4 regions of the Rhodopseudomonas parapalustris genome follow, and region 4 is predicted to be linked to each of the others. Evidence: riboswitches for the same ligand, from Rfam matches in the RefSeq annotation. Region 4 holds a riboswitch; each other region holds the start of a gene.
The links. A riboswitch is a leader RNA that binds a small molecule or an ion and turns the genes downstream of it on or off. The one in region 4 is predicted to bind cobalamin.
Positions count from the first base shown of each region.

Region 1: it holds a riboswitch for cobalamin, as region 4 does, so the genes downstream of both, cobT (nicotinate-nucleotide--dimethylbenzimidazole phosphoribosyltransferase) here and M9H71_RS03225 (HoxN/HupN/NixA family nickel/cobalt transporter) in region 4, are expected to answer to the same signal.
Region 2: it holds a riboswitch for cobalamin, as region 4 does, so the genes downstream of both, M9H71_RS22985 (cysteine-rich small domain-containing protein) here and M9H71_RS03225 (HoxN/HupN/NixA family nickel/cobalt transporter) in region 4, are expected to answer to the same signal.
Region 3: it holds a riboswitch for cobalamin, as region 4 does, so the genes downstream of both, metE (5-methyltetrahydropteroyltriglutamate--homocysteine S-methyltransferase) here and M9H71_RS03225 (HoxN/HupN/NixA family nickel/cobalt transporter) in region 4, are expected to answer to the same signal.

Region 1 covers NZ_JAMKBZ010000003.1:99,859-107,375, reverse strand. The annotation lists gene tcuB (tricarballylate utilization 4Fe-4S protein TcuB) at 1-1,062, opposite strand, end outside; gene tcuA (FAD-dependent tricarballylate dehydrogenase TcuA) at 1,049-2,353, opposite strand; cobalamin riboswitch at 2,500-2,708, shown strand; gene cobT (nicotinate-nucleotide--dimethylbenzimidazole phosphoribosyltransferase) at 2,914-3,978, shown strand; gene M9H71_RS03975 (adenosylcobinamide-GDP ribazoletransferase) at 3,975-4,745, shown strand; gene M9H71_RS03970 (cobyric acid synthase) at 4,832-6,406, shown strand; gene cobF (precorrin-6A synthase (deacetylating)) at 6,438-7,208, shown strand; gene M9H71_RS03960 (sigma 54-interacting transcriptional regulator) at 7,252-7,517, opposite strand, start outside.
Region 2 covers NZ_JAMKBZ010000039.1:4,172-11,688, reverse strand. The annotation lists gene M9H71_RS23005 (HWE histidine kinase domain-containing protein) at 1-1,251, opposite strand, end outside; gene M9H71_RS23000 (Crp/Fnr family transcriptional regulator) at 1,511-2,251, shown strand; gene M9H71_RS22995 (Crp/Fnr family transcriptional regulator) at 2,264-2,995, opposite strand; gene M9H71_RS22990 (histidine phosphatase family protein) at 3,181-3,753, shown strand; cobalamin riboswitch at 3,811-4,009, shown strand; gene M9H71_RS22985 (cysteine-rich small domain-containing protein) at 4,203-4,538, shown strand; gene M9H71_RS22980 (acyl-CoA dehydrogenase family protein) at 4,600-5,745, opposite strand; gene M9H71_RS22975 (MarR family winged helix-turn-helix transcriptional regulator) at 5,911-6,354, opposite strand; gene M9H71_RS22970 (substrate-binding domain-containing protein) at 6,513-7,517, shown strand, end outside.
Region 3 covers NZ_JAMKBZ010000011.1:139,959-147,475, reverse strand. The annotation lists gene M9H71_RS12250 (hypothetical protein) at 1-347, opposite strand, end outside; gene metE (5-methyltetrahydropteroyltriglutamate--homocysteine S-methyltransferase) at 535-2,901, opposite strand; cobalamin riboswitch at 3,007-3,201, opposite strand; gene prpB (methylisocitrate lyase) at 3,380-4,297, opposite strand; gene prpC (bifunctional 2-methylcitrate synthase/citrate synthase) at 4,308-5,492, opposite strand; gene M9H71_RS12230 (MmgE/PrpD family protein) at 5,530-7,062, opposite strand; gene M9H71_RS12225 (acyl-CoA thioesterase) at 7,059-7,484, opposite strand.
Region 4 covers NZ_JAMKBZ010000002.1:236,689-244,205, reverse strand. The annotation lists gene M9H71_RS03240 (DUF3419 family protein) at 1-636, opposite strand, end outside; gene M9H71_RS03235 (class I SAM-dependent methyltransferase) at 790-1,527, shown strand; gene M9H71_RS03230 (DMT family transporter) at 1,524-1,847, shown strand; cobalamin riboswitch at 1,964-2,176, shown strand; gene M9H71_RS03225 (HoxN/HupN/NixA family nickel/cobalt transporter) at 2,250-3,308, shown strand; gene M9H71_RS03220 (FecCD family ABC transporter permease) at 3,316-4,341, shown strand; gene M9H71_RS03215 (ABC transporter ATP-binding protein) at 4,338-5,117, shown strand; gene cobD (threonine-phosphate decarboxylase CobD) at 5,129-6,118, opposite strand; gene M9H71_RS03205 (ABC transporter substrate-binding protein) at 6,182-6,994, shown strand; gene cbiB (adenosylcobinamide-phosphate synthase CbiB) at 6,996-7,517, shown strand, end outside.

The DNA of each region.
Region 1 (7,517 bases), on a different contig from region 4:
CGCAGCCGCCCGGAACGGCGCGTGCAGCGCCTTGCTGAACGGCAGCGCGGCGAACAGGCCGAACACCAGTCCGAGATGGGTAGCGAGCAGCAGCCCCATCGCCGGCGTGCTGCGGAAGCCGAGCACCGCGAGCCCGCTGGCACCGACCAGGGCCAGCAGAATCAGAAACGCGACGTTCAGCCGGGTCTCGCCGCGATCACTCGGCGCGCGATCGGCCCACGCTTCCAGTCCCAGCAGCCCGACAGCGCCGATGGTCATCGTCACGCCGCCGCCGAGCCCGAGCATCACCGGCAGGCTGGCGACAGGGTAGGGCGCCATCACGCCCAGCAGGTGATGATAAGCCGAGGCTACGATCGTCGACAGGCCGCTGAGCACGAAGCCGCCGGCGGTGAGGTGATGCAAGATCCGTCGCCGCTGTGAGGTTCGCTCATCATGGTCGTGGCAGCCGGGGCCGCCGCCGCCGAGGTGGCGCAGCGTGACGATGTCGGACAACGCGATCGGCAGCGCGCGCACGATTTCGCTGATCGTCGTCTTTGGCGCGATCGTGCGCCAGTATCGCAGGGTCGCCAGCGTGACCGCGATGACTGCCCATCCGAAGGTGGCGGCCGCGAGCCCGGCCATCGCCGGCCACGGTAGCACGCGATAGAACGCGCCTTCGCTTGCATCGGCGGCGAGGAAGGTCGCTGGCGAACCGGCGCTGAGCACGAGAGCGAAGGTGATCAGCAGCGCGAGCGCGACAGTGCCTGGCACCGCAAGCGATGATGCACGAAAGGCGCGCCCGAGCACCGGCGGCCACAGATGGTCAGCGTAGGAGCGCTGCCGCAGGCCGGCGAATGTCGCCGGCAGGTTGACGGCGAACGGATGCGGCGGCGCGTACTGACAATCGTGCCAGCAGCCCTGGCAGTTGTGGCACAGGTTCGACAGGTAGCTGACCTCGCTCAGGCTGAAGCCGTGCTTGCCGTCGATCGCCGGAAACACCGGGCAAAGTCCGTCGCAATACATGCAGGCGCTGCAGATCCGCAGCACGCGCTCGGCTTCTAACATCGGATCAGCCGCGGACATGGCGCGCCGCCTCGTCGCCGGCGATCTGGCCGAACGCCGCCGACAGGGTGATGCCGAGCCCGGCGAGATAGCCGCGGCGCAGCACGTTCGCAGCCATGATCATGCCGGCTGCGAACAGGCCGTCGTGTCGGCTTCCGTCAGCCTGCACCACCCGCATCGTCGCATCGACCTTGATGCCGTAGTGTACGAACGTCAGCCCCGGCCGCATTGGATAGGCGGCGAATGGTGGCTCCGCGATGGTCCGCGCGGCGTTGGCCGGCGTGGCATTGAAGTGATCGATGCTCCGTGAAAAGGCCGTGGGATCGATCTGCAGCGCAGCAGCCAATTCGCCGAGTTTAGGTGCAGTGATCGGTGCCAGCGCGGACGGCGCCGCGCGGGCTAGACCCGCTGCATCGAGTATCAGATGAGCGAGTTGGCCGGGGCAGGCGGCGATCCTTGGTCCCCATTTGGCGTAGTGCGTCGGCTGCGATCCTGCCCCTGCGACGTCGATGCGCGCGCCGGATCGGTCGACCACGAGGCCGAGCGGAATGGATGTGATTCGAGTGACGATGCCGCCGTCGAACTGCGGCCCGCGCGCATCGACCGGAACGACATGGCATGTAGTCGGATCGCCGATCGCACAGCCGCCGGCCCCGATCAGCAGATCGAGCAGGCGACCGTCCGAATAAGGCGTACCGCGGACCATCCATCCTTCGGCGGCGCTGCCGAAATTTTCGTGCAACCAGGCGGGGTCGGCCCCGGGGCCACCGGCACAGGCCACGACGCTGCGCGTGCGGATGGCGGCGTCCGCCCCAGCGGATCGAACGTTGATCGTCCAGCCTTCGTCTTCGGCACGCCGCAGCGACCGTGCCTCGCTGTCGTAGCTGATCGCGACGCCCATCCGGTTGGCGGTGGCGTACAACGCATTGATCATCGCCTTGCCGCCACCGAGCGGAAATGCGGTGCGTCGGGAATACGGCATCACTCCGGTGCTTGGTGGCTGCAGGTGCACGCCGTGGTCGATCAGCCAGCCGGCGATACTGTGCGCGCGTTCAATCAGTAGCTCCGTCAGCGCCCGGTCGGTGTCGTCGCCCGTCACGCTGCGCAGCTCGGCGCGCAATTCTTCCGCCGTGTAGCGATCGGGGACGTAGTCGAGTGGCGTCTCGTGTGTCAGCCGGAAATTGCGACCGTGGCGCGCATTGCCGCCGCGAAGGGGGCGCGGTGCCGCTTCGAGCAAGCGGACCGCGGCGTCGCCGCGGCGCGCGGCGATCGCCGCGCAAAGACCGGCGATTCCGCCGCCTATCACTGTCACGTCCCACAGCAAGATGCGGTCAATCCGGTCGAGATGATGCGCCTAAGCCGCTCGATAGCGGCCAAGAAAAGCGCGGCCTGGTGGACCTTCGTCTTAGAGGGCGGCTCCGGGGCGTTGTCAATCTTGCGCCCGAGGCATCGGCGTGCTGTGGTGCCGCTCGCTTCGGTGCCCTTCGTTCGAAGGGTGAAACGGGAATGCGGTGCGGCGAGCAATCGCCAAGTCCGCGGCTGCCCCCGCAACTGTAAGCGGACCGCTTCCGGTCACACCGCCACTGAGCACGGCGCAACAGCCGCTCGGGAAGGCGACCGGGACAATGTCCGCGAGCCAGGAGACCGGCCGAAGTCCGAAAACCATGCCATTCGACGGTGGGTCGAAGAAGGACACAGACATGCTGCACCGACCGCCGACCTGACGCGCGCCTCCGCTTCTCGCGGAGACATCCTGCCGTCGCCCGAACGAATCCGCGCGATCAGCTTCGCTGTCGTCGCCGCTATTTTGTTCGATCGTTCTCACTGCCCCGCAGAAGCGGCGGCAGCGCATTGCTATTGCCGAGCTTCCGAATGCACGCGCCCTTGCTTGATCCCCGTATCGTTTCCGTTCCGCCGATCGATCCTGCTCCTGAGCTTGAGCTGCGATCCCGGCTCGACGGCAAGGCGAAGCCGCCGGGCTCGCTGGGCCGGCTCGAAGATATCGCTGTGCAGCTCGGGCTGATCTGGCATCCCGCGCCGCCGCGCGCTGAGCGGGCGGCGGTGTTCATCTTCGCAGGCGATCACGGCCTCGCCGCCGATCGGGTGTCGCCGTATCCGGCGAGCGTCACGCGTGCGATGGTCGAGGCGTATCTAGCGGGTCGCGCCGGCGTCAACGTTTTGGCGAATGCGGTGACGACCGAGGTGCGGATCGTCGACGGCGGCATCGATGCCGACATGCCGCCGCACCCCAAGCTGATTGATCGCAAGATCCGCCGCGGCACCCGCAACGCCCGCCACGAACCGGCAATGACTCACCAGGAGGCCGCGCGTGCCATCACCGCGGCGGCCGATCTGGTGCGCGAGGATATCGCCGGCGGGCTCGACATCGTCGCGATTGGCGAGATGGGAATCGGGAACACCACTTCGGCCGCACTGATCACCCACGCGCTGACGGCGGCGCCGATCTTCGATTGCGTCGGCCGCGGCGCCGGGATGGACGATGCCGGGGTCGCGCACAAGCGCGCCATCGTCGAACAGGCGGCGGCGCGGGCGCAGCCGACGGCGCCGCTCGACGTGCTCGCCGAATTCGGCGGCTTCGACATTGCGATGATGGCCGGCGCAGTGCTCGGCGCCGCGGCCTCGCGGCGGCCGGTGGTGATCGACGGCTTCATTGCCAGCGCTGCGGCGCTGCTCGCGGTGCGGCTGCAGCCCGCGGCGCGCGGTTACTGCGTATTCTCGCATCGCTCGGCCGAGCGTGGCCACCGTGTGCTGCTCGAAGCGATGCAGGCGGTGCCGTATCTCGATCTCGGCTTGCGGCTGGGCGAGGGCACTGGCGCATTGATGACCGTGCCGTTGTTGCGCGCTGCCGCCGGCATTCTCAACGACCTCGCCGCGCTCTCGGACGTGCTGGCGGGCCGGCTCGGATCGCGCTCGTGAGCCGGCAGATCCAATCCCTGCTCAATGCCGTGCAGTTCATGACGTTGGTGCCGACGCCGCGCACCGCGCAGTTCGACGACGACTGGCTGCTGAGCGCATCGAAGTACTTTCCGCTGGTCGGCGCTGGGATCGGTCTGGTCTGTGGTGGCGTGCTGCTCGCGGGCTCGCTGATCTGGTCGGGCATGGTGCCGGCGATGATGGCGGTGGCTGCTGGCGCCGCGCTCTCCGGCGCGCTGCACGAAGACGGCATCGCCGACACCGCCGATGGGTTGTTCGGCGGCCGCACCCGCGAGCGGCGCCTGGCGCTGATCAAGGACAGCCGCCTCGGCCTGTATGGCGCGGTGGCGCTGGTCCTCAGTTTCGCGATCCGCGTTGCAGCGCTTGCGAGCCTCCCACCGTGGCTCGGCGTCGCCACTCTGGTGGCCGGCTATAGTCTGGGGCGGACCGGCATCGTCGCGGCGATGTCCGCGCTGCCTTATGCCGGCGACGCCGCCACCGGCAAGCTGAGCTATCCGACGCGCACGATCAGCACTGCAGGCTGGTTCGGGCTGGCTGCGTTCAGCGTGCTGGGCGCGCTGTGGCTGATCATGCTCAATCCGCTGGCGGCCATCGTCGGGCTGCTGGTCGCGGGTGTGTTCGCCCTTGCGGCGCCGTGGATCGCGCTCCGGCTGATCGGCGGCTATCGCGGCGACGTGCTTGGCGCCACTGAACAGATGATCCAGATCGGCCTGTTGCTCGGCGTCGTCGCGATGGCCGGTCCTGGCTGAGTGATGCCGCTGCTGCCGATCACCGTCAACCGCAGGCGCCGGCGCCTGCGGTGTTTCCTCTCAACTGCATGCCATCGAGTAGTTTCATGACCGACGCCCATGTCGAGGAGCTCATCTCCCGAATCCAATTTACGCCGCGCACGAGCAACGGCTCGCGCCGCGCCCGCTCGCTGATGATCCAGGGCACCAGCTCGGATGTCGGCAAGAGCATGGTGGTCGCGGGACTGTGCCGCGCCTTCACCCGGCGCGGGCTGGTGGTGCGTCCGTTCAAGGCGCAGAACATGAGCAACAATGCCGCGGTCGCATCCGACTCCGATCTGCCTCTCGGTCCGAACGGTGAACTGGTCCGCGGTGAGATCGGCCGCGCCCAGGCGCTGCAGGCGCGCGCGTGTCGGGTCGCGCCGTCGATCCACATGAACCCGGTGCTGCTGAAACCGCAGTCTGAAATCGGCGCCCAGGTGGTGCTGCGCGGACGCGTGCTCGGCAACTGCCCGGCGCGGATCTATCACCACATGCGGCAGCGGCTGATCCCGGCGGTGGTCGACAGCTTCGAGCGGCTCACCGCCGAGGCCGATCTGGTGCTTGTCGAAGGCGCCGGTAGCGGCGCCGAGGTTTATCTGCGCGCCTCCGACATCACCAATATGCGGTTTGCGGAAGCGGCCGATCTCCCGGTCGTGTTCCTGTCCGACATCGATCGCGGCGGCACCATGGCGGCACTGGTCGGCAGCTATGTTCTGCTCAACGAGGGCGATCGCGCCCGCGTCGTCGGCTATCTGATCAACAAATTCCGCGGCGACTTCTCGCTGTTCGAACCCGGCTGCAAAACGATCACGGCCGAGACTGGCTGGCCGTTCCTCGGCGTGCTGCGCTGGTTTCCAGGCGCCGACCGGCTGCCGGCCGAAGACTCGCTGGCGCTGGAACGGGCCGCGGCGGCGAGCCGGGGACAGCTCAAGATCGCGGTGCCGCGGCTGCAGCGCGTCGCCAATTTCGACGACCTCGATCCCCTGGTGGCCGAGCCCGACATCGATCTGCAGTGGATTCAGCCGGGCTCGCCGATCCCGGCGGATGTCGACGTCGTGGTGCTTCCGGGCTCAAAAGCGACCCGCACCGAGCTGGACCTGATCCGGCGCGAGGGCTGGGACATCGACATTCATGCTCACGTCCGCCGCGGCGGACGCGTCGTCGGACTGTGCGCCGGCTTCCAGATGCTCGGCCGCGTGGTGCGCGATCCGCAAGGCATCGAGGGGCCTGCCGGCGAGACCGCGGGGCTTGGCCTGCTCGACATCGAGACCGAGATTTCCGGCGATAAGCGCTTGGTCGAGATCGATGCGCTCGATCGGGTCAGCGGATGCCGGGTCGTCGGCTACGAGATGCATATGGGCCGCACCACCGGCGCAGGATTGTCGCGGCCATGGCTGAGGCTGGAGGAGGGTGGCAGCGAACGGGCCGAAGGCGCAGTGTCGGCTGACGGCCGGGTCAGCGGCGGCTATCTGCACGGCATCTTCGGCGGCGATGCGTTCCGCTCCGCCTGGCTGGCGCAGATCGGTGCGGCGTCGTCCGGGCTCGATTTCGAGCGCCGGGTCGAAGAGACGCTGGACGCGCTCGCGGATCATTGCGAAAGCAATCTCGATCTCGACGCTTTGCTGGCGCTGGCGCGGTGACGCGGCGTTTGCGCGCAGGAATAGGACGACGATGCGGAAGATCTTGTTGATCGGAATTGGGCCGGGCGGTCCGAACTACCTGACCCTTCAGGCGGTCGAGGCGTTGAACCGCGCCACCGTGTTCTTCATTCCCGACAAGGGCGAGGAAAAGGCCGAGCTGCGGCTGGCGCGCGAACAGATTTGCGAGCGCTTCATCAAGTCGCCGGACTATCGTTTCGTCACCATCGACATTCCGAAGCGCGAGGCGCAGCCGCAGGACTATCGCGCCACGGTGAACGATTGGCATGCCGAGATCGCGGGCCGGTTTCAGCAGGCGATGATCGAGCACCTGCCGGAGGACGGCTGCGGCGCATTTCTGGTGTGGGGTGATCCGTCGCTGTACGACAGCACGATCCGTATTCTCGACCGGCTGCGCACGCGCGGCATGGCGCTCGACTACGAGATCATTCCCGGCATCACCGCGGTGCAGGCGCTGACGGCGCGTCATGGCATCGCGCTCAATGGCATCGGCGAACCCGTCACGGTCACGACAGGGCGGAAGCTCGCTGCCGCCGGTCGCTGGTCGGGCGAGACCATGGTGGTCATGCTCGACGGCGAGGAGACCTTCGCCAAGATCGCCGCCGAGGGCGCCGAGATTTTCTGGGGCGCCAATCTCGGGATGGACGACGAAGTGCTGGTAGCGGGGAAGCTCCCGGAGATCGTGCCGGAAATTCAGCGTGTCCGCCGGCAGGTCCGCGCCGCCAAAGGCTGGGTGATGGATATCTATCTGCTGCGCAAGGCGGACGGCGACGCGGAGACCTGACACCCCGTTGTCAGGCGTCCGTCATCGGCGTCGAGTTCGCCACTTACGCCTGTCCTCGCGGCGAGGCGATGCCGAGCGCCTTGATCCGGGATGCCAGCGTGGTCGGCTTCATGTCGAGCATCGCCGCGGCGCCGTCGTCGCCGAACACCTTCCCTTTGCACGCGCGCAGGGCCGCGACGATGTTGGCGCGTTCCAGGTTGCGAAGGTCGGCGGTGGTCATCACGGCAGGCTGCGCGTCCGGTTTTTGGCGGCCGGCACTCGCCGCGGCGTGGCTGCTCGCTGATTCCGGCAGGTCGATGCGGAGCCGGC
Region 2 (7,517 bases), on a different contig from region 4:
GATCGCCAGCATCCCGGCGGCGGCCCCGGCGTAGTCCGACGCTGCGACGATGCGATCCGACAGCGCGTGCGTGGCGATGATATCGCTGCTGTCGCGGTCCGCGAGGAATTGCAGGATGGCCGGGAGCGCGGCCGGTGGCGGAGTCGAGCCGCGCGCGGTCCAGACGCCGTTCATCCAGAGTCCGACGCCGTCGCAGGGGATCAGTTGGGACATCCGCTCGAGGTTGTCGCGCAGGAAATCATCGACGGACGCATCGAACGACATGCCGCCCATCAGCCCATCGAGCGTCCGCCGCGTGCGAAGCGATGTCTGAAATCGGCGTTGATGATGGACCGCGGTGAAGTGCAACGAGAAGAAGTCCGCGAACATCTCGGCGGCGACACGCTGTGCCATCGGCACCCTGCGTGGTTCGTAGTGATGGCAGGCGATCAATCCCCACAGCGCGCCGTCAATGATGATTGACAGCGACATCGAGGCTTTGACGCCCATGTTGCGTAGATATTCGAGATGAATCGGGGACACGCTGCGCAGGTGCGCATACGATAGATCGAGCGCAGCACCGGAGGCGTCGCGCTCCGGCACGATCGGACTGCTGCTGTCGCAGGAATCCGAAATGACCCGGATCGCGTTCTTCAAGTAGAGCTGACGCGCCTGCTGCGGAATGTCGGACGCGGGGAAGTGCTGACCGAGAAAGCTCTCGAGGTCGCTCCGCTTGGCCTCGCCGATCACCTTTCCGGAGCCGTCGGCTGCAAACCGGTAGATCATCACGCGATGGTAGCCGAGCATCGCCTGCAGATAGCGTGGGACTCGTGCCGCCATCTCGTCGAGCGACTTCAACTCTTTGGTGCGTGCGATGATCTGCCGGGTCAACCGTAGCGGGTTGTCCGCTTCGTCGGCCGCCGCCGGTTCGAACTCGATGATCGACGTGCCGTCGTGCCGGTGCAGCGACACGTCGAAGGTGCGGCCGGTCGCGCTGTCGCGCCAGCCGAAGATCAAGGCGGGGCGTTTGGGGTCGGTCGCTTGCGCCAGGGCGTTGCGCAGGGCGTGCGCGTCGGACTCGTCGAAGTAGCCGGCGAGCGGTTCATCGGCGCGCGGCGTCTCGCGGCCCAGCACGGCCCCAGCGTTCTGTGACGTCCGGGTGATGCGGACGGCCTGCGCGTCGCACGCGAGCAGGCAGCCGTGCGGTTGAATTCTTCCAGGAATGTGGATCGGCTCGCGATCGCAGGACGTGAGGTCCACTTCATTCGACATGGTGGAGTCCGCTTTGAGTCCCGGTGTCGCAACCGTGCGTCCACGCGCGATCCGCCGCTGCGAGAGGGCAAAAAGGCGTGTTTGTCGAGGGGGGTGGAGCGCCGAGAGCCAAATAGATGCCTATGCGGTGAACGGGAGGCAGCCGTCCGTCTGGCCTGGGCCGGAGACACGCATCATCGGGTGGCTCGCTGGGACGCTGGAACCAACTTAACGAACTTGCATTGACTGTTCCGTTCACTAGTGGACACAGGAACTGTCGATGCTGCATTCTTCGGAGCGACCCAATAACAATTTGTTGCGAGCTTTGAACTCGCACGATTACGAGCTGATCCGTCCACATGTGAGATGCGAGACCAAGGTCGCGGAAGAGCTGCTTTACCGGCCGGGCGACCATGTCGGCAGTGCTTACTTTCCGTGCGGCCCGAGCCTGGTCTCGTATGAAGTCACCGATGGCGACGGTCGTAACGTCGAGACCATCCTGGTGGGGCGGGAAGGGGCGGTCGGCGGCATCGTCAGCTCGGGATTTCTGCCGGCCTATTGCCTGATCGTGGTCAAGTTCGACGGTCCGTTCGTCCGGCTGCCGATCGTCAACATTCAGTCCGCCAAGGATCGTTCGCCGAGCTTCAAGAACCTGTTCGCGCGTTACGCCGATTGTCTGATGGCCCAGATGTTTCAATCGACGGCATGCAACGCGATCCATTCGATCGAACAGCGAACCGCGAAGTGGATCGCCGCGGCGATGGACCGGACCGGCGACAGCGTGGTGCCGCTCACCCACGAGCAGCTCGCGGCGATGTTGGGGGTCGGGCGCAGCTACACCAGCCGCGTGCTGCAAGCGTTTCGTCAGGAGGGAATTCTCACCACTCGGCGAGGCGCACTGATCGTCGACGACGCGGACAAGTTGCGGTTGCGTGCCTGCCGCTGCAACTCGGCGGTGAAGGATCATTTCGACGTCGTGCTGCGCGGCGTCTACCCCGAACCGGACGACGCCGCAGCATAGCTCGAAAGAGCTTCAGCGGGGCGGCGGGCGCTTGAGATGCAGATAGCCGGGATCGAACTCGCCGATCTTCGCCACCCCCTGCCAGTTGCGGATGGTCAGAACGCCGTGACGGAAGTCCATCGTCTTGGAGGCGCGCAGCGTCGAGATCGTCCGGTTGACCGTCGCGATCGCCATCCCGAGCGTATCGCCGAGCTGGGACAGGCTGATCGGTAGCTGCATCGAATTGCCGTCGGTGAGCTTCGACACCTCTGCGCGGTAGAACAGCTCGCAGAACAAGTGCGCCATCCGGGCTCGCATCGTCCGCGCGCTGTTGTTGGTGATCGCTTCGCGGAAGATCGCCGCGTCGACCAGAGTCTCGCGCCAGATCGCCGTGCCGAGGCCGGGACGAGTCTCGAACATCCGCAGGATCTCCCGATGCGGGATTGTGGCGGCGGTCGCCGGTCCGATCGCGCAGATCGAATGATCCATTCGTTCGAGAAACATCCCCTGCGAGTCGGGCAGATCGCCGACCATGTGAAACGACAGAAATTGACGACGGCCGTTGTGCTGCAAATGATACCGGCCGACCATTCCGTCGACGACCAGCGCAGCGCCTTTCGGCGATTCGCCCTGCTGGACGAGGTCTTCGGTGCTATCGAGGTGGCGCAAGCTGTAGCTGAGGTTCCGAATCGCGGTCAGATCCTCGGCGGACAGGCGGGAATGCTCCCGCAACTTATCGATCAAGACGCGGTGGACGTCCTTCATCGGGCTTCCTCTTTGGGGCGTATCATCTGATACGGGATGCGTCTTAACGCTGCATGGCGGAACAAGTTGCAATTCGCGGCGGGCGTAGACCGGGCGCAGCTTCTTGCGGACCGGGGCTCGGGCATGCTCTGTCGTATCGGGACGATCGTTGCGGCATGTCGTCCGCTGCTTCGCGAGGAATTTCGATGACTGACCTCGGTCGGCTGTGGCTGGTCCGGCATGCGCCGGTGGACGGCCCGAAAGGCGTGATTCACGCGCCCGATGCTCCGGTCGATCTCGGCCATACGGTGCGGCTGGATTGGCTGCGCGAGGCGCTGCCGGCGGAGGCCGTGGTCGTGGCCAGCCCGAGCCGGCGCACCCGCGAGACCGCGGAGGCGCTCGGCTTTCAGCCGCTGCTGGAGCCGGATTTCCGCGAGCAGGATTTCGGGACCTGGACCGGGCGTCGCCACGACGATCTGGCGCGCGAACTCGGCCCCGCCTACGACGCGTTCTGGCTGGATGCCGCGCGGCTGGCGCCACCTGGCGGCGAGAGTTTTGTCGATCAGATCGAGCGCGTGCAGCGCGGCCTGACGCGCCTGCCCGGCGGGGACGTCGTCCTGGTGGTCCATTCCGGCACGATCCGGGCGGCGCTGGCGATTGCACTCGATAGCTCGCCGGACGCGGCGCTGAGCTTTGTGGTCGATCCGCTGTCGCTAACCCGGATCGACCGGATTGGCGCCGGCTGGCGTATCGTGTGCGTCAATCGCATCCCCGGCTAGGTTCTGGCCCGTCCCGCGGCTTGGCCATTTTTGCTTGCGCGCGAACCTGCCGCATGCTCTGGTTTTGCCGTCTTCGGTGCCTCGCGTGCGAGGTGAAACTGGGAATACGGTGAGGTGTTTTCACCAACTCCGTAGCTGCCCCCGCAACTGTAAGCGGATCTGCCTGGATCATCAGGCCACTGGCGTCATCGGCGTCGGGAAGGCGATCCAAGCGATATCCGCGAGCCAGGAGACCGGCCGAAGACGGACCTATCTAACCGATCGACGGCGGGTCGAGAGCGGAGCAGCGATGACCGAATTTTCTTAGCAGGCGAAGCCGCGCGCCAGCGGTGGTTTGCAGCGTCGTTCGACGACTGCCGCCGCTTTGCGCCATCACCCAATCAGAACCAGCCACAGCGTCGCTGCGACCGCGAGTTCGCGGTCCCGTGCTGCGGCGAGAGGGAGCGGTCATGGAGCCGAAAGACACGACCACTAACGAAGCTTTCAAGGGCTTCACCAATCAAGCGTGCCCGTTTCTGCCGTGTCATCGCGGCGTCGAGCGCGAGTTCAATTGCCTGTTCTGCTACTGCCCGCTCAGCGCGTACCAGTGTCCCGGGCCCTACAAGACGTTCGTCGATCGCAACGGACTGACGCGCAAGGATTGCTCGGACTGCACCCTGCCGCACAACGGCTATCGGCGGTCGTGGAATTTCATCCAGCGATGGCTGGAGCGCCCGGTGCCCTGGGACGGCCAGCCGCAGGATCCGCGTCGGCTCAAGCGCGAAGTCTCGGACAGCGGCGAGTGACCGTCGCGGGCGCCTCCGCAAGGCTCTCGTGGAGCCGCGTCGGAGGCGCCCTTACGGGCGCTTACAGCGATCGTGCGATCAGCAGCTTCATCACCTCGTTGGTGCCGCCGTAGATCTTCTGGATACGCGAATCGATGAACATCCGGCCGATCGGGTATTCCTGCATGTAGCCGTAGCCGCCGTGAAGCTGCAGGCATTCGTCGACGGTCTCGACCTGCTTCTGGGTGGTCCACCATTTCGCCATCGAGGCGGTGACGGCGTCGAGATTGCCGGCGATGAGCTGCACCAGACAGAAGTCGACGAACACCCTTGCGATGAAGGCTTCGGTCTTGCGCTCAGCGAGCGTGAACGCGGTGTTCTGGAATTCGATGATCGGCTGGCCGAATGCTTGGCGTTCCTTGGTGTAGTCCGAGGTCAGTGCGACGGCGCGCTCCATCGCCGCCACGGCGCCGATCGCGATGATCAGCCGCTCCTGCGGCAGTTGCTGCATCAGTTGCACGAAGCCCTTGCCCTCTTCGCCGCCGAGCAGGTTCTCCTTCGGCGTACGGGCGTTCTCGAAGAACAGCTCGGAGGTGTCGGAGGCGTGCAGGCCGATCTTGTCGAGGTTGCGGCCGCGCTTGAAGCCGTGGTTGTCCTTGGTCTCCAGCACGATCAGCGACAGCCCCTTGGCGCCGGCGCCGCCGGTGCGGGCCACCACGATGATCAGGTCGCAGTTCTGGCCGTTGGTGATGAAGGTCTTCTGGCCGTTGATGACGTAGTGGTCGCCGTCGAGCTTGGCGGTGGTACGCACACTCTGCAGGTCCGAACCGGTGCCGGGTTCGGTCATCGCGATCGCGCCGATCAGCTCGCCGCGCGCCATGCCCGGCAGCCAGCGCTGCTTTTGCGCTTCGGAACCGTAGTTCAGAATGTAGTGCGCGACGATGCCGCTGGATACGGTGACGCCGGACAGCGCGTCCGGGACGATCTGCTCCATATCCTCGTAGACCGCGGCGTCGTAGGCGAAGCTCGCGCCGAGGCCGCCGTATTGCTCCGGAACGCTCGGCAGCAGCGCGCCCATTTCGCCGAGCTTCAGCCAGGCCGAGCGGTCGACCATCTTCTGCTTGCGCCATTTGTCGCTGTGCGGCGCCAAGTCCTTGGCGAGGAATTTACGAAACTGGTCGCGGAACGTATCCAGCTCTTCGGTCATCCAGGGCGAACGGTACTGCATGTTTCCTCACTCGAATGGGCGGCCGCTTGCCGCGGCACATCACCCGCTGATCTAGGCCAGTTCGATTGTGCAGAATAGACCGTGCGCCCGCCGCATCTTGCGGCGTGTTGCTGCAGACCGGGGTGGTGTTCGCACGCGCACTGCGCGCCATACGGGAAGATGCGCTCAGGTCGCGCTGTCGATCAGGCTTTCAAGCAGCCGCTTCAACTCGGCGGTGGCCTTGTCGCCGTAATTTTCCGCGATGTGCGCTTCCTGGCTCAGCGCCAGCGCGTTGAGCCGCTGGGTCAGTGCCTTGCCACGATCGGAGCTGTACATCAGCACCTTGCGGCGATCCTCCGGATCTTGGACCCGATAAACCAGCGCGTCCGACACCATCCGGTCGATCATCTTGGTGAGGGTCGGGTGATTGAGCAGCACCGCCTCGGCGAGCTCGCCCATCGAGTGTCCCTTGCCGTCCGACAGGACCTTCAGAATCCGCCACTGCTCCACCGGCACCCCTTCGCCGCGCAGCCGCGCTTCGAGCTGGCGGTTGATCTCCCGGTTGGCCTGCGCCAGCAGATAGGCGAGGTGCTCCGTGATCGGTGGATTGCGGTCGGGCGATTTGGCCAAGATGAGACTTTATCGTTCGCTTTGAGTGAATCGGATGCGCAGTTTGCTGCATCTATATGCACAGCAATCCTTGAAGATTCAATATTTTCGAATAGCATCAATCGACGTACCCGGGGAGGGGATTTCGGCGGGGCCACCCGCACCAAGCAGGAGAGGGCGTGCTTTCGGCTGTCGATCTCGGACATACTGGTGTCTCTGGAATGCCGCTGCTCGGCTTGCTCGACCGCGGCACGCTCGGCGATGCGCGGTGGGTCGAAGGACCGGGGGACGGCGACGGCGCCGCCGCACGGCGTGCACGCAACAAGCTTCGCGTCGCCAATTTCGTCACCTTCCAGGGCTCCCCAGGATTGTGGGGGCCGGCGTCGACCAATGCGGCGCTGCTCGCCGCCGCCGAGATCAACAAGCGCGGCGGCATTCTCGGCCGCGAGATCGAACTGGTGTTCTGCGATGCCGGTGGCGCGATCGAGGACGTGGTCGAGCGCGTCTCGCAGTCGGTCGCGTGTGAGGACATCGATATCGTGATGGGGTCGCACATCAGCGCGGTGCGGGTCGCGCTGCGCAACGCGATCCGCGGCCGGGTGCCGTACATCTACACCCCGGTCTATGAGGGCGGTGAACGCGCGCCCGGCGTGATGGCGATCGGAGAGACGCCGCGCTGGCAGAGCCGGCCGGCGATTGACTGGCTGGCGCGGGAAAAGAAGGCGCAGCGCTGGTATCTGATCGGCAGCGACTACGTCTGGCCTTGGCTGTCGCACCGGGCGGTGAAGAAATACATCAAGGACGCCGGTGGCCAGGTTGTCGGCGAGGAATTCGTGCCGCTCGGCGAGGACGACCACGAGCGTCATCTCGACCGTATCCGCGCCGCCCGCCCCGATGCGGTGCTGATCTCGCTGATCGGAAACGACAGCGTCACCTTTAATCGCGCCTTCGCCGAAGCGGGACTTTCTCGGCACATCCTGCGTCTCGCCGGTGCGATGGACGAGACGGTGCTGCTCGGGATCGGCGCCGATAACACCGAGAATCTGTTCTGCGCCTCGGGCTATTTCGGCTGCTACGATTGCGCCGCCAACGATGCGTTCCGCGACTCCTATCGGCGGATGTTCGGCCCGACCGCGCCGCCGATCGGCTCGGTCGGGCAGTCGAACTACGAAGGGCTGCGGTTT
Region 3 (7,517 bases), on a different contig from region 4:
AGCAGGCCGAGCCCGGCCGTCTCACCAGGCGGACCTTCGAGGCCCAGCGGATCGCGGACGATGCGGCCAAGCATATGGAAGCCGGCACACAGCCCGACCACGCGTCCGCCGCGACGGACGTGAGCGTGGATATCGATATCCCAGCCTTCGCACCGGATCAGGTCGAGTTCGGTCCGCGTCGCCTTGGAACCCGGCAGGATCTCGACGTCGATGTCCGCCGGGATCGGCGTGCCGGGCTGGATCCAGCGCAGATCGACATCGGGCTCGGCGACCAGCGGATCGAGGTCGTCGAAATTGGCGACCCACTCCAGCCGCGGCACCGCGATCTTCAGCTGGCCGCGACTCAATGATCGTCCTCTGCGATCTCGGCTAACGTAACTCCATCGCGCGCGTTCGCATGGCTCATCCGCAGCTGCAAAAATCTGCACAACACGATCATTCATAGACACGACAAGCTCCTGGAGGCCTCCGACATTGAGCCGGAGGCCTCCCCGATCGCAGCGCGTCAGAAACGTCATTCAGAGCGGTGCCGCTTCATCCCGCACTGACCTCGCGAATCCGCCGCGCTGCTTCGACCATGTTGACGAGCGCCCCCTGGACTTCGTCCCAGCCGCGCGTCTTCAATCCACAGTCCGGATTGACCCACAATTGCCCATCCGACAGCCGCTGACGCGCTAGTTGGAGCAGCGTGGTCATTTCCTCGACTGACGGCACCCGGGGCGAATGAATGTCGTAGACGCCGGGACCAATCTCGTTCGGGTACTTGTAGGTCTTGAACGCGTCGAGCAGCTCCATCTTCGAGCGCGACGTCTCGATCGAGATCACATCGGCGTCCATCGCGGCGATCGCATCGATGATGTCGTTGAACTCCGAATAGCACATGTGGGTGTGGATCTGCGTCTCGTCGTTGACGCCGGACGAACACAGCCGGAAGCACTCGACCGCCCAGTCGAGATAGCTCTTCCATTCGGAGCGGCGCAGCGGCAGCCCCTCGCGCAACGCCGCCTCGTCGATCTGGATCATCGAGGCGCCCGCCTGTTCGAGATCGCCGACTTCGTCGCGGATCGCGAGCGCGATCTGGCGGCACGCGGTGCTGCGCGGAACGTCGTCACGCACGAACGACCAGTTCAGGATCGTCACCGGTCCGGTCAGCATGCCCTTCATCGGCTTGGCGGTGAGCGATTGCGCATATTTCCACCAGCCGACCGTCATCGGCCGCGGCCGCGACACGTCGCCGAACAGGATCGGCGGCCGCACGCAGCGCGACCCGTAGCTCTGCACCCAGCCTTCCTTGGTGAAGGCGAAGCCGGAGAGCTGCTCGCCGAAATACTGCACCATGTCGTTGCGTTCGAACTCGCCATGGACCAGAACGTCGAGGCCGACCTTCTCCTGCCACTGAATCGCCCGGGCGGTCTCGCCGCGCAGGAACGTGTTGTAGTCCGCATCCGAGATCGCGCCCTTGGCATGAGCGGCGCGGACCTGGCGGATCTGGGCGGTCTGCGGAAACGACCCGATCGTGGTGGTCGGAAACGCCGGCAGCTGTAGCCGCTGATGCTGCAATGTCGCACGCGCCGCAAATCCGCTGTTGCGCTGGGTCATCGTGGCGGTGACCGCCGCGGCGCGGCCGATCACCGCCGTGTCGTGCACTTTGGGCGACTTGCGCCGCGTCGCGGCCGCCTTGGCCGAGGCGGACAACTGGTCGTGCACCGCGGCCCGGTCGCCGCTCAAGGCCCTGCCCAACGTCGACAACTCGCCCATCTTCTGCAGCGAGAACGACAACCAGTTCTTCAGGTCGGGATCGAGGCCGGTTTCGAGTTCGAGATCGACCGGCACGTGCAGCAGCGAACACGACGGCGCCAATTGCACGCGGTCGAGCCCACGCTGCTGCACGATCGGCTCGAGGCGGTCGAGCAAGTCAGGCAGGTCGGCGCGCCAGATATTGCGTCCGTCGACCACGCCAAGCGACAGCACTAGATCCTTCGGCCCCTTCGCGATCACAGCGTTGATCTGCTTCGGCGCCCGCACCAGGTCGAGATGCAGACCCGCGATCGGTAGCGCCAGCGCGGTCTCGAGATTGTCGCCGAGCCCGCCGAAATAGGTCGCCAGCATGATATCGAGATGCGGCAGCTCCCGCGCGATCTGGCCGTAGACGTCGCGAAACGCCTGGCGGTCGCGGTCGTCGAGATCGAGCACCAGCGCCGGTTCGTCGAGTTGGACCCACTTCGCCCCCTCGGCCGCGAGCCGGCCGAGAATCTCGATATAGACCGGCACCAGTTGCGGCAGCAGCGACAGCACATCGAGCCCCTCATCCGCGCTCTTTCCGAGCTTCAGATAGGTGACCGGCCCGAGCAGCACCGGACGGGTGTCGTAGCCCAGCGCCTTCGACTCGCGATATTCGTCGAGCGGCTTGAGCGACGCGAGCTGGAAGCGCTGCCCGGCGGCAAATTCAGGGACCATATAGTGGTAGTTGGTATCGAACCACTTGGTCATCTCCTGAGCCGGAACGCCATGCGGTGTCGTCTCGTCGTGGTAATGACCGTTGGCACAGCCGTGCCCAGCGACGTCGGCCTGCGTGCCGCGGGCCATGGCGAAATAGGTGGCGAGCGAAACCGGGCCCCCTTTCCACCCATAGATCTCGGGAATCGCGCCGACCATCACGCTGGTGTCGAGGACCTGATCGTAGAGCGAGAAGTCGTTCGACGGAATCACGCTGACGCCGCGCGCTTTTTGCCGCGCCCAGTTCGCCGCGCGCAACGCGGCCGCAACTCGCAGCAGGTCGGCTTCCGTCGACTTGCCGGCCCAGAAACTTTCGAGTGCGGATTTCAGCTCGCGCCGCGGCCCGATCCGCGGTGTGCCGAGTGTGGCGACGGCAAGAGACGTAGTAGTTGTGAGAGAAGACATGGCTCAACCCCAAAAGTTGGGGGCAAGGCCTAGCGACGCGGCATGATTCCCCGAACCGCAAGCACGGCGGGGCCACAAGCGCACCACCGGGGCACCCCGCCCGTGGACGTTTCGTTCGACGAGGCAGGTCTCCTGGCTCGCGGGTCATCGCCTTCGTTCGACCTTCCCGGGATCGCTCCCAGTGGCTTTGCTGAACGTCGGCTCGCCGCTGACAGTTGCGGGGGCAGCGCCGGCCTTGCACCGGCTTCCCTCTTAGCTCCGGACGATACGATCCGAAGAACCTCGACGGCGATCACTATGGCGAGGGTGATCCAAGGCTGTCAAGCGATCCACGCTTCGATCATCTCAACTAATTAGTTTCCCCCGCGCAAGACGCACAGCAACAGGCAGAAAGACTCTGTCCTACCGAACCGGAGCTATCAGCTTCCGCCGCTCGGGACGCGACATCGGCTTGCTGCCCGCCGATTCCGTCTCTCGCCTATGATCCGGCCGACGCCGGCGCGATCGATCGAACGATCGACGCATCCAGCGCCTCGAACCGGTCGAGCCCGAGCGTGTCGTACAGCTCGGCGCGTGTCTGCATGTCGCCGAGCATCGCTTGCGTGCTGCCGTCCCGCCGCAACGTCGCATAGAGCTTCTGTTGCGCCTTGTTGGCGACGCGCAGCGACGACACCGGCCAGATCACCATCCGGTAGCCCATCTGCTGAAACTCGTCGGCGGTGAAGAACGGAGTCCGGCCGAATTCGGTCATGTTGGCGAGCAGCGGCACGCCCGGCATCCGAGCAGCGAATTCGCGGAACATCTCGGCCGTGGTCAGCGCCTCGGGAAAGATCGCGTCGGCTCCGGCCTCGATGTACAGCCTGGCGCGCGCCACTGCGCCGTCGATGCCTTCGCTGGCCGCCGCATCGGTTCGTGCGATCAGATAGAGATGGCGCCGCGCTTTCGCCGCGGCGGCGACCTTGGCGGCCATGTCGTTCGCATCGGCGAGCTTCTTGTCGTTGAGATGACCGCACTTCTTCGGCAGAAGCTGATCCTCGATATGAACCGCGCCCGCGCCCGCATCCTCGAAGGTGCGGACCATGTGCATGACGTTGAGGGCCTCGCCGTACCCGGTGTCGCCATCGACCAGGGTGGGAAGGCCGCCTGCCCGCGCGATCTGCCGGATGAAGAACGCGACCTCGTCGACCGTGATCATTCCGAGGTCGGGAATCCCCATCGACGCGGTCATCGCGGCGCCCGACAGATACAACGCCTCGAAGCCGGCAGCGCGCGCCTGCAGTGCGGCCATGCCATTGTGCGCGCCCGGCATGCGGACGATGCCGCCGCGCTCGATCAGCGAGCGGAACCGCACGCCTGCAGGGTCGGTGGGGAGATCGGCAGCAACGAGATACGGCATGGTTTCACTTTCAGGCAAGACGAGAAGACGGCGCGTGGCCGCGTTGTTCGATCGGCACGAACAGACGATTCTCCGGTCCGACGTAGTTCGCGGTCGGGCGGATGATCTTGTTGTCCTGCCGCTGCTCGATGATGTGGGCGCTCCATCCCGCCGTCCGTGAGATCACGAACAACGGCGTGAACAGCGAAGTCGGCACCCCCATCGCGTGATAAGAGACGGCGCTGAACCAGTCGAGATTGGCGAACATCTTCTTAGATTCGTGCATCACCGCCTCGATCCGGTCGGCGATCTCGAACATCTTCACCGATCCGGCCTCGACCGAAAGCCGCCGGGCGACCTCCTTGATCACGCGGTTGCGCGGGTCGGCGATGGTGTAGACCGGGTGGCCGAACCCGATCACCACCTCCTTCGCAGCGACCCGACGGCGGATGTCGGCCTCCGCTTCGTCGGGCGTTGCGTATCGTTTCTGGATTTCGAACGCCGCTTCGTTGGCGCCGCCGTGCTTGGGACCACGCAGCGCGCCGATCGCGCCGGCGATCGCCGAGTAGAAATCGGCACCGGTCCCGGCGATGCAGCGCGCCGTGAAGGTCGAGGCGTTGAACTCGTGCTCGGCATACAGGTTCAGCGACGTATGCATCGCGCGGACGTGCGACTCTCGCGGTTTGGTCCGATGCAGCAGATGCAGAAAGTGACCGCCGATGCTGTCGTCGTCGGTCTCGACCTCGATGCGGCGGCCGGTGTGGGCGAAGTGATACCAATACAACAGCATCGAGCCGAACGAGGCCAACAGCCGGTCGGCAATGTCACGCGCCCCGGGATGATTGAGGTCGCCCGCTTCCGGCAGCACGCAGCCGAGCGAAGATACACCTGAGCGCATCACGTCCATCGGATGCGCCGCCGCCGGAAGTGCTTCGAGGGCACTGCGCACCGCCGCCGGCAGCCCGCGCAAGCTTCGCAGTCTGGCCTTGTAGGCGGCCAGTTCCGCCACCGTCGGCAGCGCCCCGTGCACCAGGAGATGCGCGATCTCTTCGAACTCGCAGGTCTCCGCCATGTCGAGAATGTCGTACCCCCGATAGTGCAGATCGTTTCCGGTTCGCCCGACCGTGCACAGCGCGGTGTTGCCGGCGATGACGCCGGACAACGCGACGGACTTCTTCGGCGGAGCGCTGTGACGCGCAATCGCGTGGTCTGTCATTGCTTCCTCCCTGGTGATCAGAATTATTCAGCCCCGGCTACGATCCGGACTTCCAATCGAAAATGCCGGCCGGCGACGCCACCCCGAGCCGGAACGGCGCGACAGCGAAGCTCAGTCCGCCGAGTTCGGCCGAGCTCAGCTCGGGCAGCCGGTCGACGAGTTCGAGGAAACGGTCCTGCTCCGACTGCTCGACGACGCCGTCCGCCAGGGTGCGGAACTTGCCGACATATTGCTCGCGGCGGAACGGCCGACGGCCGAACGGATGCGCGTCTGCGACGGCGATCTGATCCTCGACGATCGATCCGTCGTCGAAGGTGACGACGACGCGGGCACCGAACGCCTTCTCCTTGGGATCGCGGCTGTGATAGCGCCGCGTCCATTCCGGATCTTCGATCGTCGACACCTTGTGCCACAGCGCAACCGTGGTAGGCCGCGCCGCACGCTCGGGCGCGTAGGACTGCTCGTGATGCCACCCGCCGTCTTCGAGCGCGACGGCGAAGATGTACATGATCGAGTGATCGAGCGTTTCGCGGCTCGCGCTCGGGTCCATCTTCTGCGGATCGTTGGCCCCGGTACCGATCACATAATGGGTGTGATGGCTGGTATGCAGCACGATGCTGTTGATCTTCGACAGGTCCGGCGTCCGCTCCCGCAGCGCAGGCCCCATCCGTCGCGCGAGGTCGATCAGCGCCTGGCTCTGATACTCGGCGGAGTGCTCCTTGGTGTATGTCTGCAGAATCGCCCGCTTGGCCTCGCCGCGCTCCGGCAGCGGCACCTGATATTCTGCCTTGGGACCGCCGAGCAGCCAGGCGATGAAGCCATCCTCACCCTCCCAGGCCGGCGACGGCGCGCCCTCGCCGCGCATTACCCGATCCACCGCTTCCACCGCCATCTTGCCGGCGAAGGCCGGCGCGTAGGCCTTCCAGCTCGAGATCTCACCCTTGCGTGATTGCCGCGTCGTGGTGGTGACGTGCAAGGCCTGCTGAACCGCCTGATAGATCACCTCCGTGGGCAACCGCAGCGCCGTTCCGATGCCGGCCGCCGCCGATGGGCCGAGATGCGCGATGTGATCGATCTTGTGCTCGTGCAGGCAGATGCCGGTGACGAGATCGACTTGAATCTCGTAACCGGTGGCGAGACCGCGAACCAGCGCAGCGCCATCGAGACCGCAATGCTGCGCCACCGCCAGGATCGGCGGAATGTTGTCGCCGGGATGCGAGTAGTCCGCCGCCAGATAGGTGTCGTGGAAATCCAGCTCGCGCACCGCAACGCCGTTGGCCCATGCCGCCCATTCGGGCGACACACGCCGGTCGAGCGCCAGCCCGAACACCTTCGCGCCGGCGCGATACGGATGCGCCATCGCCTGGGCACGGGCACTGGCGACCGGACGCCGGGCGATCGACGCAGCCGCCACGGCTGCGTTGTCGATGATCCGGTTACCGATCATCTCGACCACCTCCGGCTCGACGGCGACCGGATCGGCAGCGACCTCGGCGATCTTCCAGGCGAGCTGCTCGGCGCGGGGCAAACGGTCGGCGGAGCGGGCGGTACGGACGGTATGCAGCTTCACGAAGTGGTCTCCTGGATGGTGGTCGTCGTCGATGAAAGTACTTGCACGGGCGTCGGTCTGCCGGCCTTGTCGACGGCGACCATTTCGAACGAGCCGCGGACTGCGAGTTGCCGGGCACCGGAAATCAGCGCTTCGCTGACCACGTCGACGACGACGGTCATCGACGAGCGCCCGACTCGCACCACGCGGGCAGTCAATTCAACGAGGTCGCCGACCTTCACCGGAACGTGGAATTCGATCTTGTCCGATGTCGCCATCACGATCGGCTGGCGCGCCCGCCGTGTCGCCGCGACAAAGGCGGCCTTGCCCATCAGGTTGAGTGCGTTGCCGCCAAACAGTGTGCCGTAGTGATTAGCTTGCTCCGGAAAGATCATCTCGACGAAGCGCGTCTCCTGCGTCGCATCGAAATTCGTAGCGCTCATGGCGCACCTCCTTCGGCTTGTCTTGGCGCATGG
Region 4 (7,517 bases):
GCGGGCAAACCGCGAATGGAACAGCCGGTCGACGCGCTGCAGCGCCGCCTGGCGCTCCGGCGAATCCGGAGCGCCTTTCAGCAGCACGTCGAGATCGATCTTGGCGATGCGCGCAAGCAGATGCGCAAAGCCGATGAAATGGCCGAGCGCGCCGTGGCGGTAGAACCCATTGGTGAAGTAGCGGTAGCGCGGCCGGCCGCGAAAGTCGCGCTCGTCCCAGAAGCTGCGGGCATCGAGATCGAGCGCCGGGCGCAGCCGCCGGCGATACAGATCGGCGTTATCGGCAGCAGCCCCCTCGCCGAAGAACCGCCAGAACGACGCGTAGTCCGGCAGCGCCCGCAGGCCGGCGAGCTTCAGCTTGAGCAGCGCCAGATGCGCCTCGTTGAGATCGACCGCGAACACCTGCGCCGGCTTGGCGGTGAGGTAGGACAACGCGTTGCAGCCGCCCGACGAGATCGTCACGATGGTCGAGCCGATCTGCAGTTGCAGAGCCGCGAGATCAGCCTCGGGGTCTTCCCATATCTGGGTATAGACCAGGCGACGAAACCAGATCGAAAACAAAGCGTCCCACAGCGTCGACTCGCTGCGATCCTTGCTGTTGCGGACGGCGTCCGCGATCAGTTGCTGCGTGTTCATCAAATCCTCGACTCGGCAATCGATCCAAATTAGCCGGGCAACGCTGCAGTTTTGCGACAGCGCCGGACCTGATCATCAGCGCCGCCTTTGTCATCACCCTGTCGCCAGAAATCGCGATGGATGGCCGACGATGCCGAACCAGGGTGGCAGGCCATGACGACGCTCACTCGCACCGATCTTCCGCGTACCGAGCTGACGCACCCCGAGCTCGCCGTCGATCCGGCGTGGCCGGTCGACGCGACCTCGCGCATGAACCGGATGTACCGCTATCAGCGTCACATCTACGATCTGACCCGCCGTTATTATCTGCTCGGCCGCGATCGGCTGATCGCCGAACTGCAGCCGAAGGCGGGCGAATCCGTTCTCGAAGTCGGCTGCGGCACCGGCCGCAACCTGATTCAGGCGGCGGCGCAATACCGCGACGCGAAGTTCTATGGTCTCGACGTCTCGACCGAGATGCTGACCTCTGCGATCAGTTCGATCGAAGGTGCCGGACTGATGTCGCGGGTCAAGGTCGCGCACGGCGACGCCACGGCGTTTACCGCGCAGGCGGTGTTCGGCCAGGCGGTCAGCTTCGACCACGTCATGATTTCCTACAGCCTGTCGATGATCCCGGACTGGACCGCGGTGATCGATCGCGCCGTCGCCAATCTGAAGCCGGGCGGCAAGCTGCACATCGTCGATTTCGGCGACCAGCGCGGCCTGCCTTCAGTGGCCCGCAACCTGTTGCGACGCTGGCTGACGCTGTTCGACGTCACCCCGCGCGACAGTCTGGAAGCCGTGCTGATGCAGGTCGCGGCCCGCACTGGGGCCGGCCTGCGGTTCGACCGGCCGTATCGCGGCTATGCGCAAGCCGCCGTGCTGACGCTGCCGCCGCGCAGGAAGCCATGACCGGCTGGCTCGCGCTGTTTGCCGCGGGCCTGATGGAGATCGTCTGGGCGCTGGGACTGAAGCATTCCGAGGGCTTCACCCGGTTCTGGCCGGCGGTCGTGACCCTGGCCGCCATCCTGGCCAGCTTCGGCCTGATGAGTATCGCGCTGAAATCGCTGCCGTTCGGCACCGCCTATGCGGTGTGGACCGGAATTGGCGCCGCTGGCAGCATCGTGGTCGGCATGACGCTGTACGGTGAGCCGGCGAGCGGCGTCCGTGTGCTGTGCCTGTCGATGATTGTGGCCGGCATGATCGGGCTGAAGCTCAGCACACCGGCGTGAAACGCTCTTATTTCTTGCTGTGACGCATTTCCTTCACGCGAACCGGCTCCCCCTTCGCTCGACAACGCACTTGCCGCCCGACCAAGGCGGCGATTGACAAAGCAGTCCCGCTTCCATTTGATCGCGCCCGTTCAGGTGTGCCGGGAATCGTCCGGCACAGGGAAGCCGGTGCGGGCCGCACGCTTTGACAGCCAAGCCCAAATCCGGCGCTGCGCCCGCAACTGTGAGCGGCGAGCGATCCTTCAATCGGCCACTGGGCGACAGCCCGGGAAGGCGAAGGATTGCGACGACCCGTGAGCCAGGAGACCGGCCTGAGTGCGTCATCTTCCACCGTGCGGCGCGCGCGGCTGGAGCGGTCCGCCGCACAGGTGACAGGATGCTGCTCACCGGCCGGAGACCGCCATGACCGAACTCATTCCGCCCACCTCTTCCGATGGATTCCGCGTCCGCCTGATCGCCGTGCTCGGCGGGCTGGTGCTCGCCAACCTCGCCGCCTGGGCCTGGGCGCTCACCGCGTTCGCCGGCGAGCCGGTGCTGATCGGCACAGCGGTACTAGCTTACAGCCTAGGCCTGCGCCACGCGCTCGACGCCGACCACATTGCGGCGATCGACAACGTCACCCGAAAGCTGATGCAGGAAGGCAAGCGGCCGGTCACGGTCGGGCTGTTCTTCGCGCTCGGCCATTCCACCGTGGTGCTGGTGGCGTCGCTGGCGATCGCGATCGCGGCCAATTCGCTGACCGAGCGGTTCTCGGGCTATCGCGAGATCGGCGGGGTGATCGGCACCTCGGCGTCGGCACTGTTCCTGTTCGCGATCGCCATCGCCAACCTGTCGGTGCTGAGCGGCGTGTATCGCGCATTCAAGAAGGCCAAGGCCGGCGAGGTCGTGCACGACGACGACATCAACGAGCTGCTGCAGCAGCGCGGCTGGCTGGCGCGGCTGTTCCGGCCGCTGTTCCGCTTCGTCTCCAAGAGCTGGCAGTTGTTTCCGATCGGGCTGTTGTTCGCGCTCGGCTTCGAGACCGCCAGCGAGATCAGCCTGTTCGGGCTGGCCGCGAACGCCTCCGGCAACATTTCGCACTGGTCGATCCTGGTGTTCCCGGCGCTGTTCGCCGCCGGCATGACCCTGGTGGACACCCTGGACGGCGTGCTGATGCTCGGCGCCTATGGCTGGGCGTATCGCAACCCGGTCCGCAAGCTGTACTACAACATGACCATCACGACGGTGTCGGTGCTGGTGGCGCTGCTGATCGGCGGCATCGAGACGCTCGGGCTGCTCGCCGGACGGTTCCATCTCGAAGGCGCGTTCTGGGAATGGATCGCCGAGCTCAACGAGAATTTCGGCGCGCTCGGCTACGGCATCGTGGCGCTGTTCGTGGCGAGCTGGATCGTCTCCACCATCATCTATCGCCTCAACGGCTATCACCGGCTCGACCAGGTCGCCCCGGCCGTGCAGAAATGAGCGCGGTATGACCCGACGTTCCGGACCGAATTCGCGCGCGGCGGCCGTCACCGCCGCGCTCGCGGTGCTCGTGGCCCTTTTGGCGATCGGATCGCTCGCAGTCGGGCCGGTCAAGCTGTCGCCGCTCGCCGTGGTGCAGGCGCTGATCGGATTCGGCGGCGAGGTGCAGCAGATCATCGTGCAGCAGATCCGGCTGCCGCGCACCATCCTGGCCCTCGCCATCGGCGGCATTCTCGGTCTGTCCGGCGCGGCGCTACAGGGCCTGCTGCGCAATCCTTTGGCGTCGCCGTCGCTGTTCGGCGCGCCGCAATCGGCGGCGTTCGGCGCCGTGCTGATCATCTCGCTCGGGCTCGCCGACGTGCGCTCGTTCGCGCTGCCGGCGGCGGCGATCACGATGGCGTTCGTCTCGGTGTTCGTGCTGCTTGCAGTCGCCGGCCGCAACGCCAGCCTGCTGCTCTTGATCCTGGCAGGTCTGGCGATCTCCGCCCTCGCCGGCGCCGCCACCGCGCTGGTGATGAACCTGTCGGCGAATCCGTTCGCCAGCCTCGAGATCGCGTTCTGGCTGCTGGGCTCGCTGGAAGACCGCAGCTTCCGCCATGTCGTGCTGGCGCTGCCGTTCATCGTCGCCGGCGCCCTGCTGCTCCTCAGTCAGCGTGCCGCGTTCCGCGCCCTCAGCCTCGGCGAGGAGACCGCACAGAGCCTCGGCGTCGACGTCGCCCGACTGCGGCTGATCGTGATCGCCGGCACCGCGCTCGGCGTCGGCGGTGCCGTCTCGGTGTCGGGAACGATCGGCTTCATCGGCCTGGTCGCGCCGCATCTGGTACGCCCCCTGATAGGCCACGATCCGGCCCGCGTGCTGGTGCCGAGCGCGCTCGCCGGCGCGGCGTTGCTGCTCGCCGCCGACATCGCGGTGCGACTGATCCCAGCGTCCTCCGACATCAAGGTCGGCGTCCTGACCTCGATCATCGGCGTGCCGTTCTTCCTGTATCTGATCGTGCGCGAGCGCCGCGCGCTCGGTGGAGGCGTCGCATGAGCGCCGCTTTCCTCACCGCACGCGACCTCGCCGTGACGCTGTCCGGCCGCGACGTGCTGCGCGGCGTCTCGCTCGATCTGACCCGCGGCCATCTGGTGGCGCTGGTCGGACCGAACGGCGCCGGCAAGACCACGCTGCTGCGCGCCCTCGCCGGTCTGATCGACGCCAAGGGTCTCATCACGATCGGCGGTGATCCGCTGGCGAGCTTGGCGCTGCGCGAACGCGCCAAGCGGTTCGGCTATCTGCCGCAGGGCCATCTGGTGCATTGGCCGCTGCCGGTGCGCGACGTCGTCGCGCTCGGCCGGTTTCCACACGGCGCCACCGATCCGGCCTGGCTGTCGCCGCTGGATGCCGAGGCGGTGAATCGGGCGATGGCGGTCACCGACGTCACCCAGTTCGCGGACCGCATCGTCACCGAACTGTCGGGCGGCGAACGCAGCCGGGTGGCGCTCGCCCGCGTGCTGGCGCTCGAGGCGCCGGTGGTCCTCGCCGACGAGCCGACCGCTTCGCTCGATCCGCGCTATCAGCTCGACGTGATGCAGACCTTGCGCACCACCGCCGATGCCGGCACCCTGGTGATCGTCGTCACCCACGATCTGGGCAGCGCCGCCCGATTCGCCGACACTGTGCTGGTGATGGCGGACGGCGGACTGGCGGCTCACGGAACGCCCAATGACGCGCTGTCGGACGACATCATGCAGCAGGTGTTTCGCGTCAGCGCCTACCGGGCGCAGTATCAGGACAGCGGCGTGATCCTGCCGTGGTCCGGAACCTGACGGTGCCGCAGCTACAGCGGCGCGGTCAGCGCGGCGGCGAGCCGATCGAGCCCGGCGGCATCGGCGGGCAGGCCGAACCTGAGCAGATCGTCGGCCCAGTCGAACCTGCGACACCAGATCCGCCGCCTTGCCAGCGCCTCGTGCAACCGGTGCGCCTCGGCGTGCCGCGCGAGCCGGAACAGCGGTGTTCCGCCGACGATGTCGAGTCCGCCGCCGCGCAGCACTTCGTCGAGCCGCGTCGCCTGTTCGCGCAGCTCGTCGCGGGTTTCGATCGTCCACGCTCGATCGCGCAGCGCCGCCGCCCCGATCCGCAGTGCCGGCCCGGAACAGCTCCACGGCCCGAGCGCCAATGCGATCCGCCGCGCAATCGCCTCACCCGCGATGGCGAATCCGAGGCGCACACCGGCAAGGCCGTAGAACTTGCCGAACGAACGCAACACCACGATCGGCATTTCCGGCGTCAACGCCGCAGCGCCGATCGACGGATCGACATCGGCGAACGCTTCGTCGATCACCAGCCAGCCGCCCCGCCGGCGCAGTTGCGCCGCGGCGCGCCGCAAGCTGTCGTGCTCGACGATGCGGCCATCGGGATTGTTCGGATTCACCACCACGACGTGGCGCGCCTGCTCGGGAATGTCGTCGAGCGAGGCGATGCCGACCAGTTCGCGCCCGGCATTGCGCCACGCCAGCGCGTGCTCGGCATAAGTCGGCCCGACGATCGCGACGCCACCGGGCGCGGCCAGTTGCGGCAGCCATTGGATCAGCGCCTGCGTGCCGGCGGCAGCGACGATGCCGGACTCAGCGGGCACCTCGTAGGCAAGGCGCGCGGCATCGCACAGCGCGGTCTCGTCGGCCTGCGACGGCAGACGCTGCCAAGCGTCTGCATCGATGGTCGGGATCGGCCAGGATCGCGGATTGATGCCAGTGGAGAGTTCGAGCCAGTCGGCGGCATCGCCGCCGTGCCGTGCCATCGCTGCTGTGAGATCGCCACCGTGCTTCATCGCCACCTCTTGCCACCATCGCGGCCAAAGCGCGAGAGGCTCGGCGGCGTTTTAGCCGGAATGATGATGCTGTTAGTTGCAAGCCTGACAGGCGTCGCGAGCGCAGCCGCGGCGCCCACGGTGGTATCGATCAACACCTGCACCGATCAGTTGCTGCTGACACTCGCCGATCCCGATCAGATCCTCGGCCTCAGCCCGTATGCACGCGACGCGGCGCGTTCGTTCCTCGCCGCCGAGGCTGCGCGGTATCCGCGGCTGTCGGGCGGCGCCGAAGACGTGCTGATGCTGAAACCGGATTTGGTGGTCGGCGGCAAGTTCACCAAGCGGGCCACACGCGAACTGCTCAAGCAGATGGGCCAGCGCGTCGTCGAATTCGATTCGGTCAAGACGATCGATGATGCCAAGGCGCAGATCCGGCAGATGGCCGATCTGCTCGGCCATCCCGAACGCGCCGCAGCGGCGAACGCCCGTATCGACGCCGCAGTGGCGCGCGCCAGACAAGCCGCGTCGCGGACGCGACTGACCGTGCTGCCGCTGGCGCGGCGCGGCTGGGTGTCGGGCCGCGACAGCCTGATCTCGTCGCTGCTCGACATCGTCGGTCTGCGCAACGCCGCCGGCGGGCTCGGATTCAGAAACGGCGGTTTCACCTCGCTCGAAGCGGTGGTGGCGCTGCGACCGGACTTTCTGCTGATGACGGACGACAGCGATTTCGCCGAGGACGAGGGTCGCGCCTTCGTGCTGCATCCTGCGCTCGAGCACTTCTATCCGCCGTCGAAGCGGATTACCGTGCCGGAGCGGCTGACCGTGTGCGGCGGGCCGATGCTCGCCGACGCACTCGATCGGCTGACCGAAGAACTCACCCGCGTGGAGCGATGACATGCTGTTGGATTCCCACGCGCTGCTGATCGTCGTGGTGGCACTGGTGCTGGACGCGCTGATCGGCGATCCCGACTGGCTGTGGAAGCGGCTCGCGCATCCGGTGGTGCTGCTCGGCACGATGATCGGCTGGCTCGATCGGACGCTCAATCGCGACGACTGGTCGGAGCGGACCAAGAAGATCGCCGGCATCGTCGCGGTGATCTTTCTGATCGCGGTGGCCGGCCTCGTCGGCCTGCTGCTGGAAGCCCCACTGCGGCAATTGCCGGGCGGCTGGATCATCGCAGCGGTGCTGGCCGCGACGCTGATCGCGCAGCGCAGCCTGTACGACCACGTCGCACGCGTGCGCGACGCCTTCGCGTCCGGCGGCCTGACGGAGGCACGCGAGAAGGTGTCGCTGATCGTCGGCCGTGACCCGCAGACGCTGGACGAAGCCGGCGTCTGCCGCGCCGCGATCGAATCCAGTGCCGAGAATTTTTCCGACGGCGTGGTCGCCCCGGTGTTCTGGCTGGCGCTATTCGGG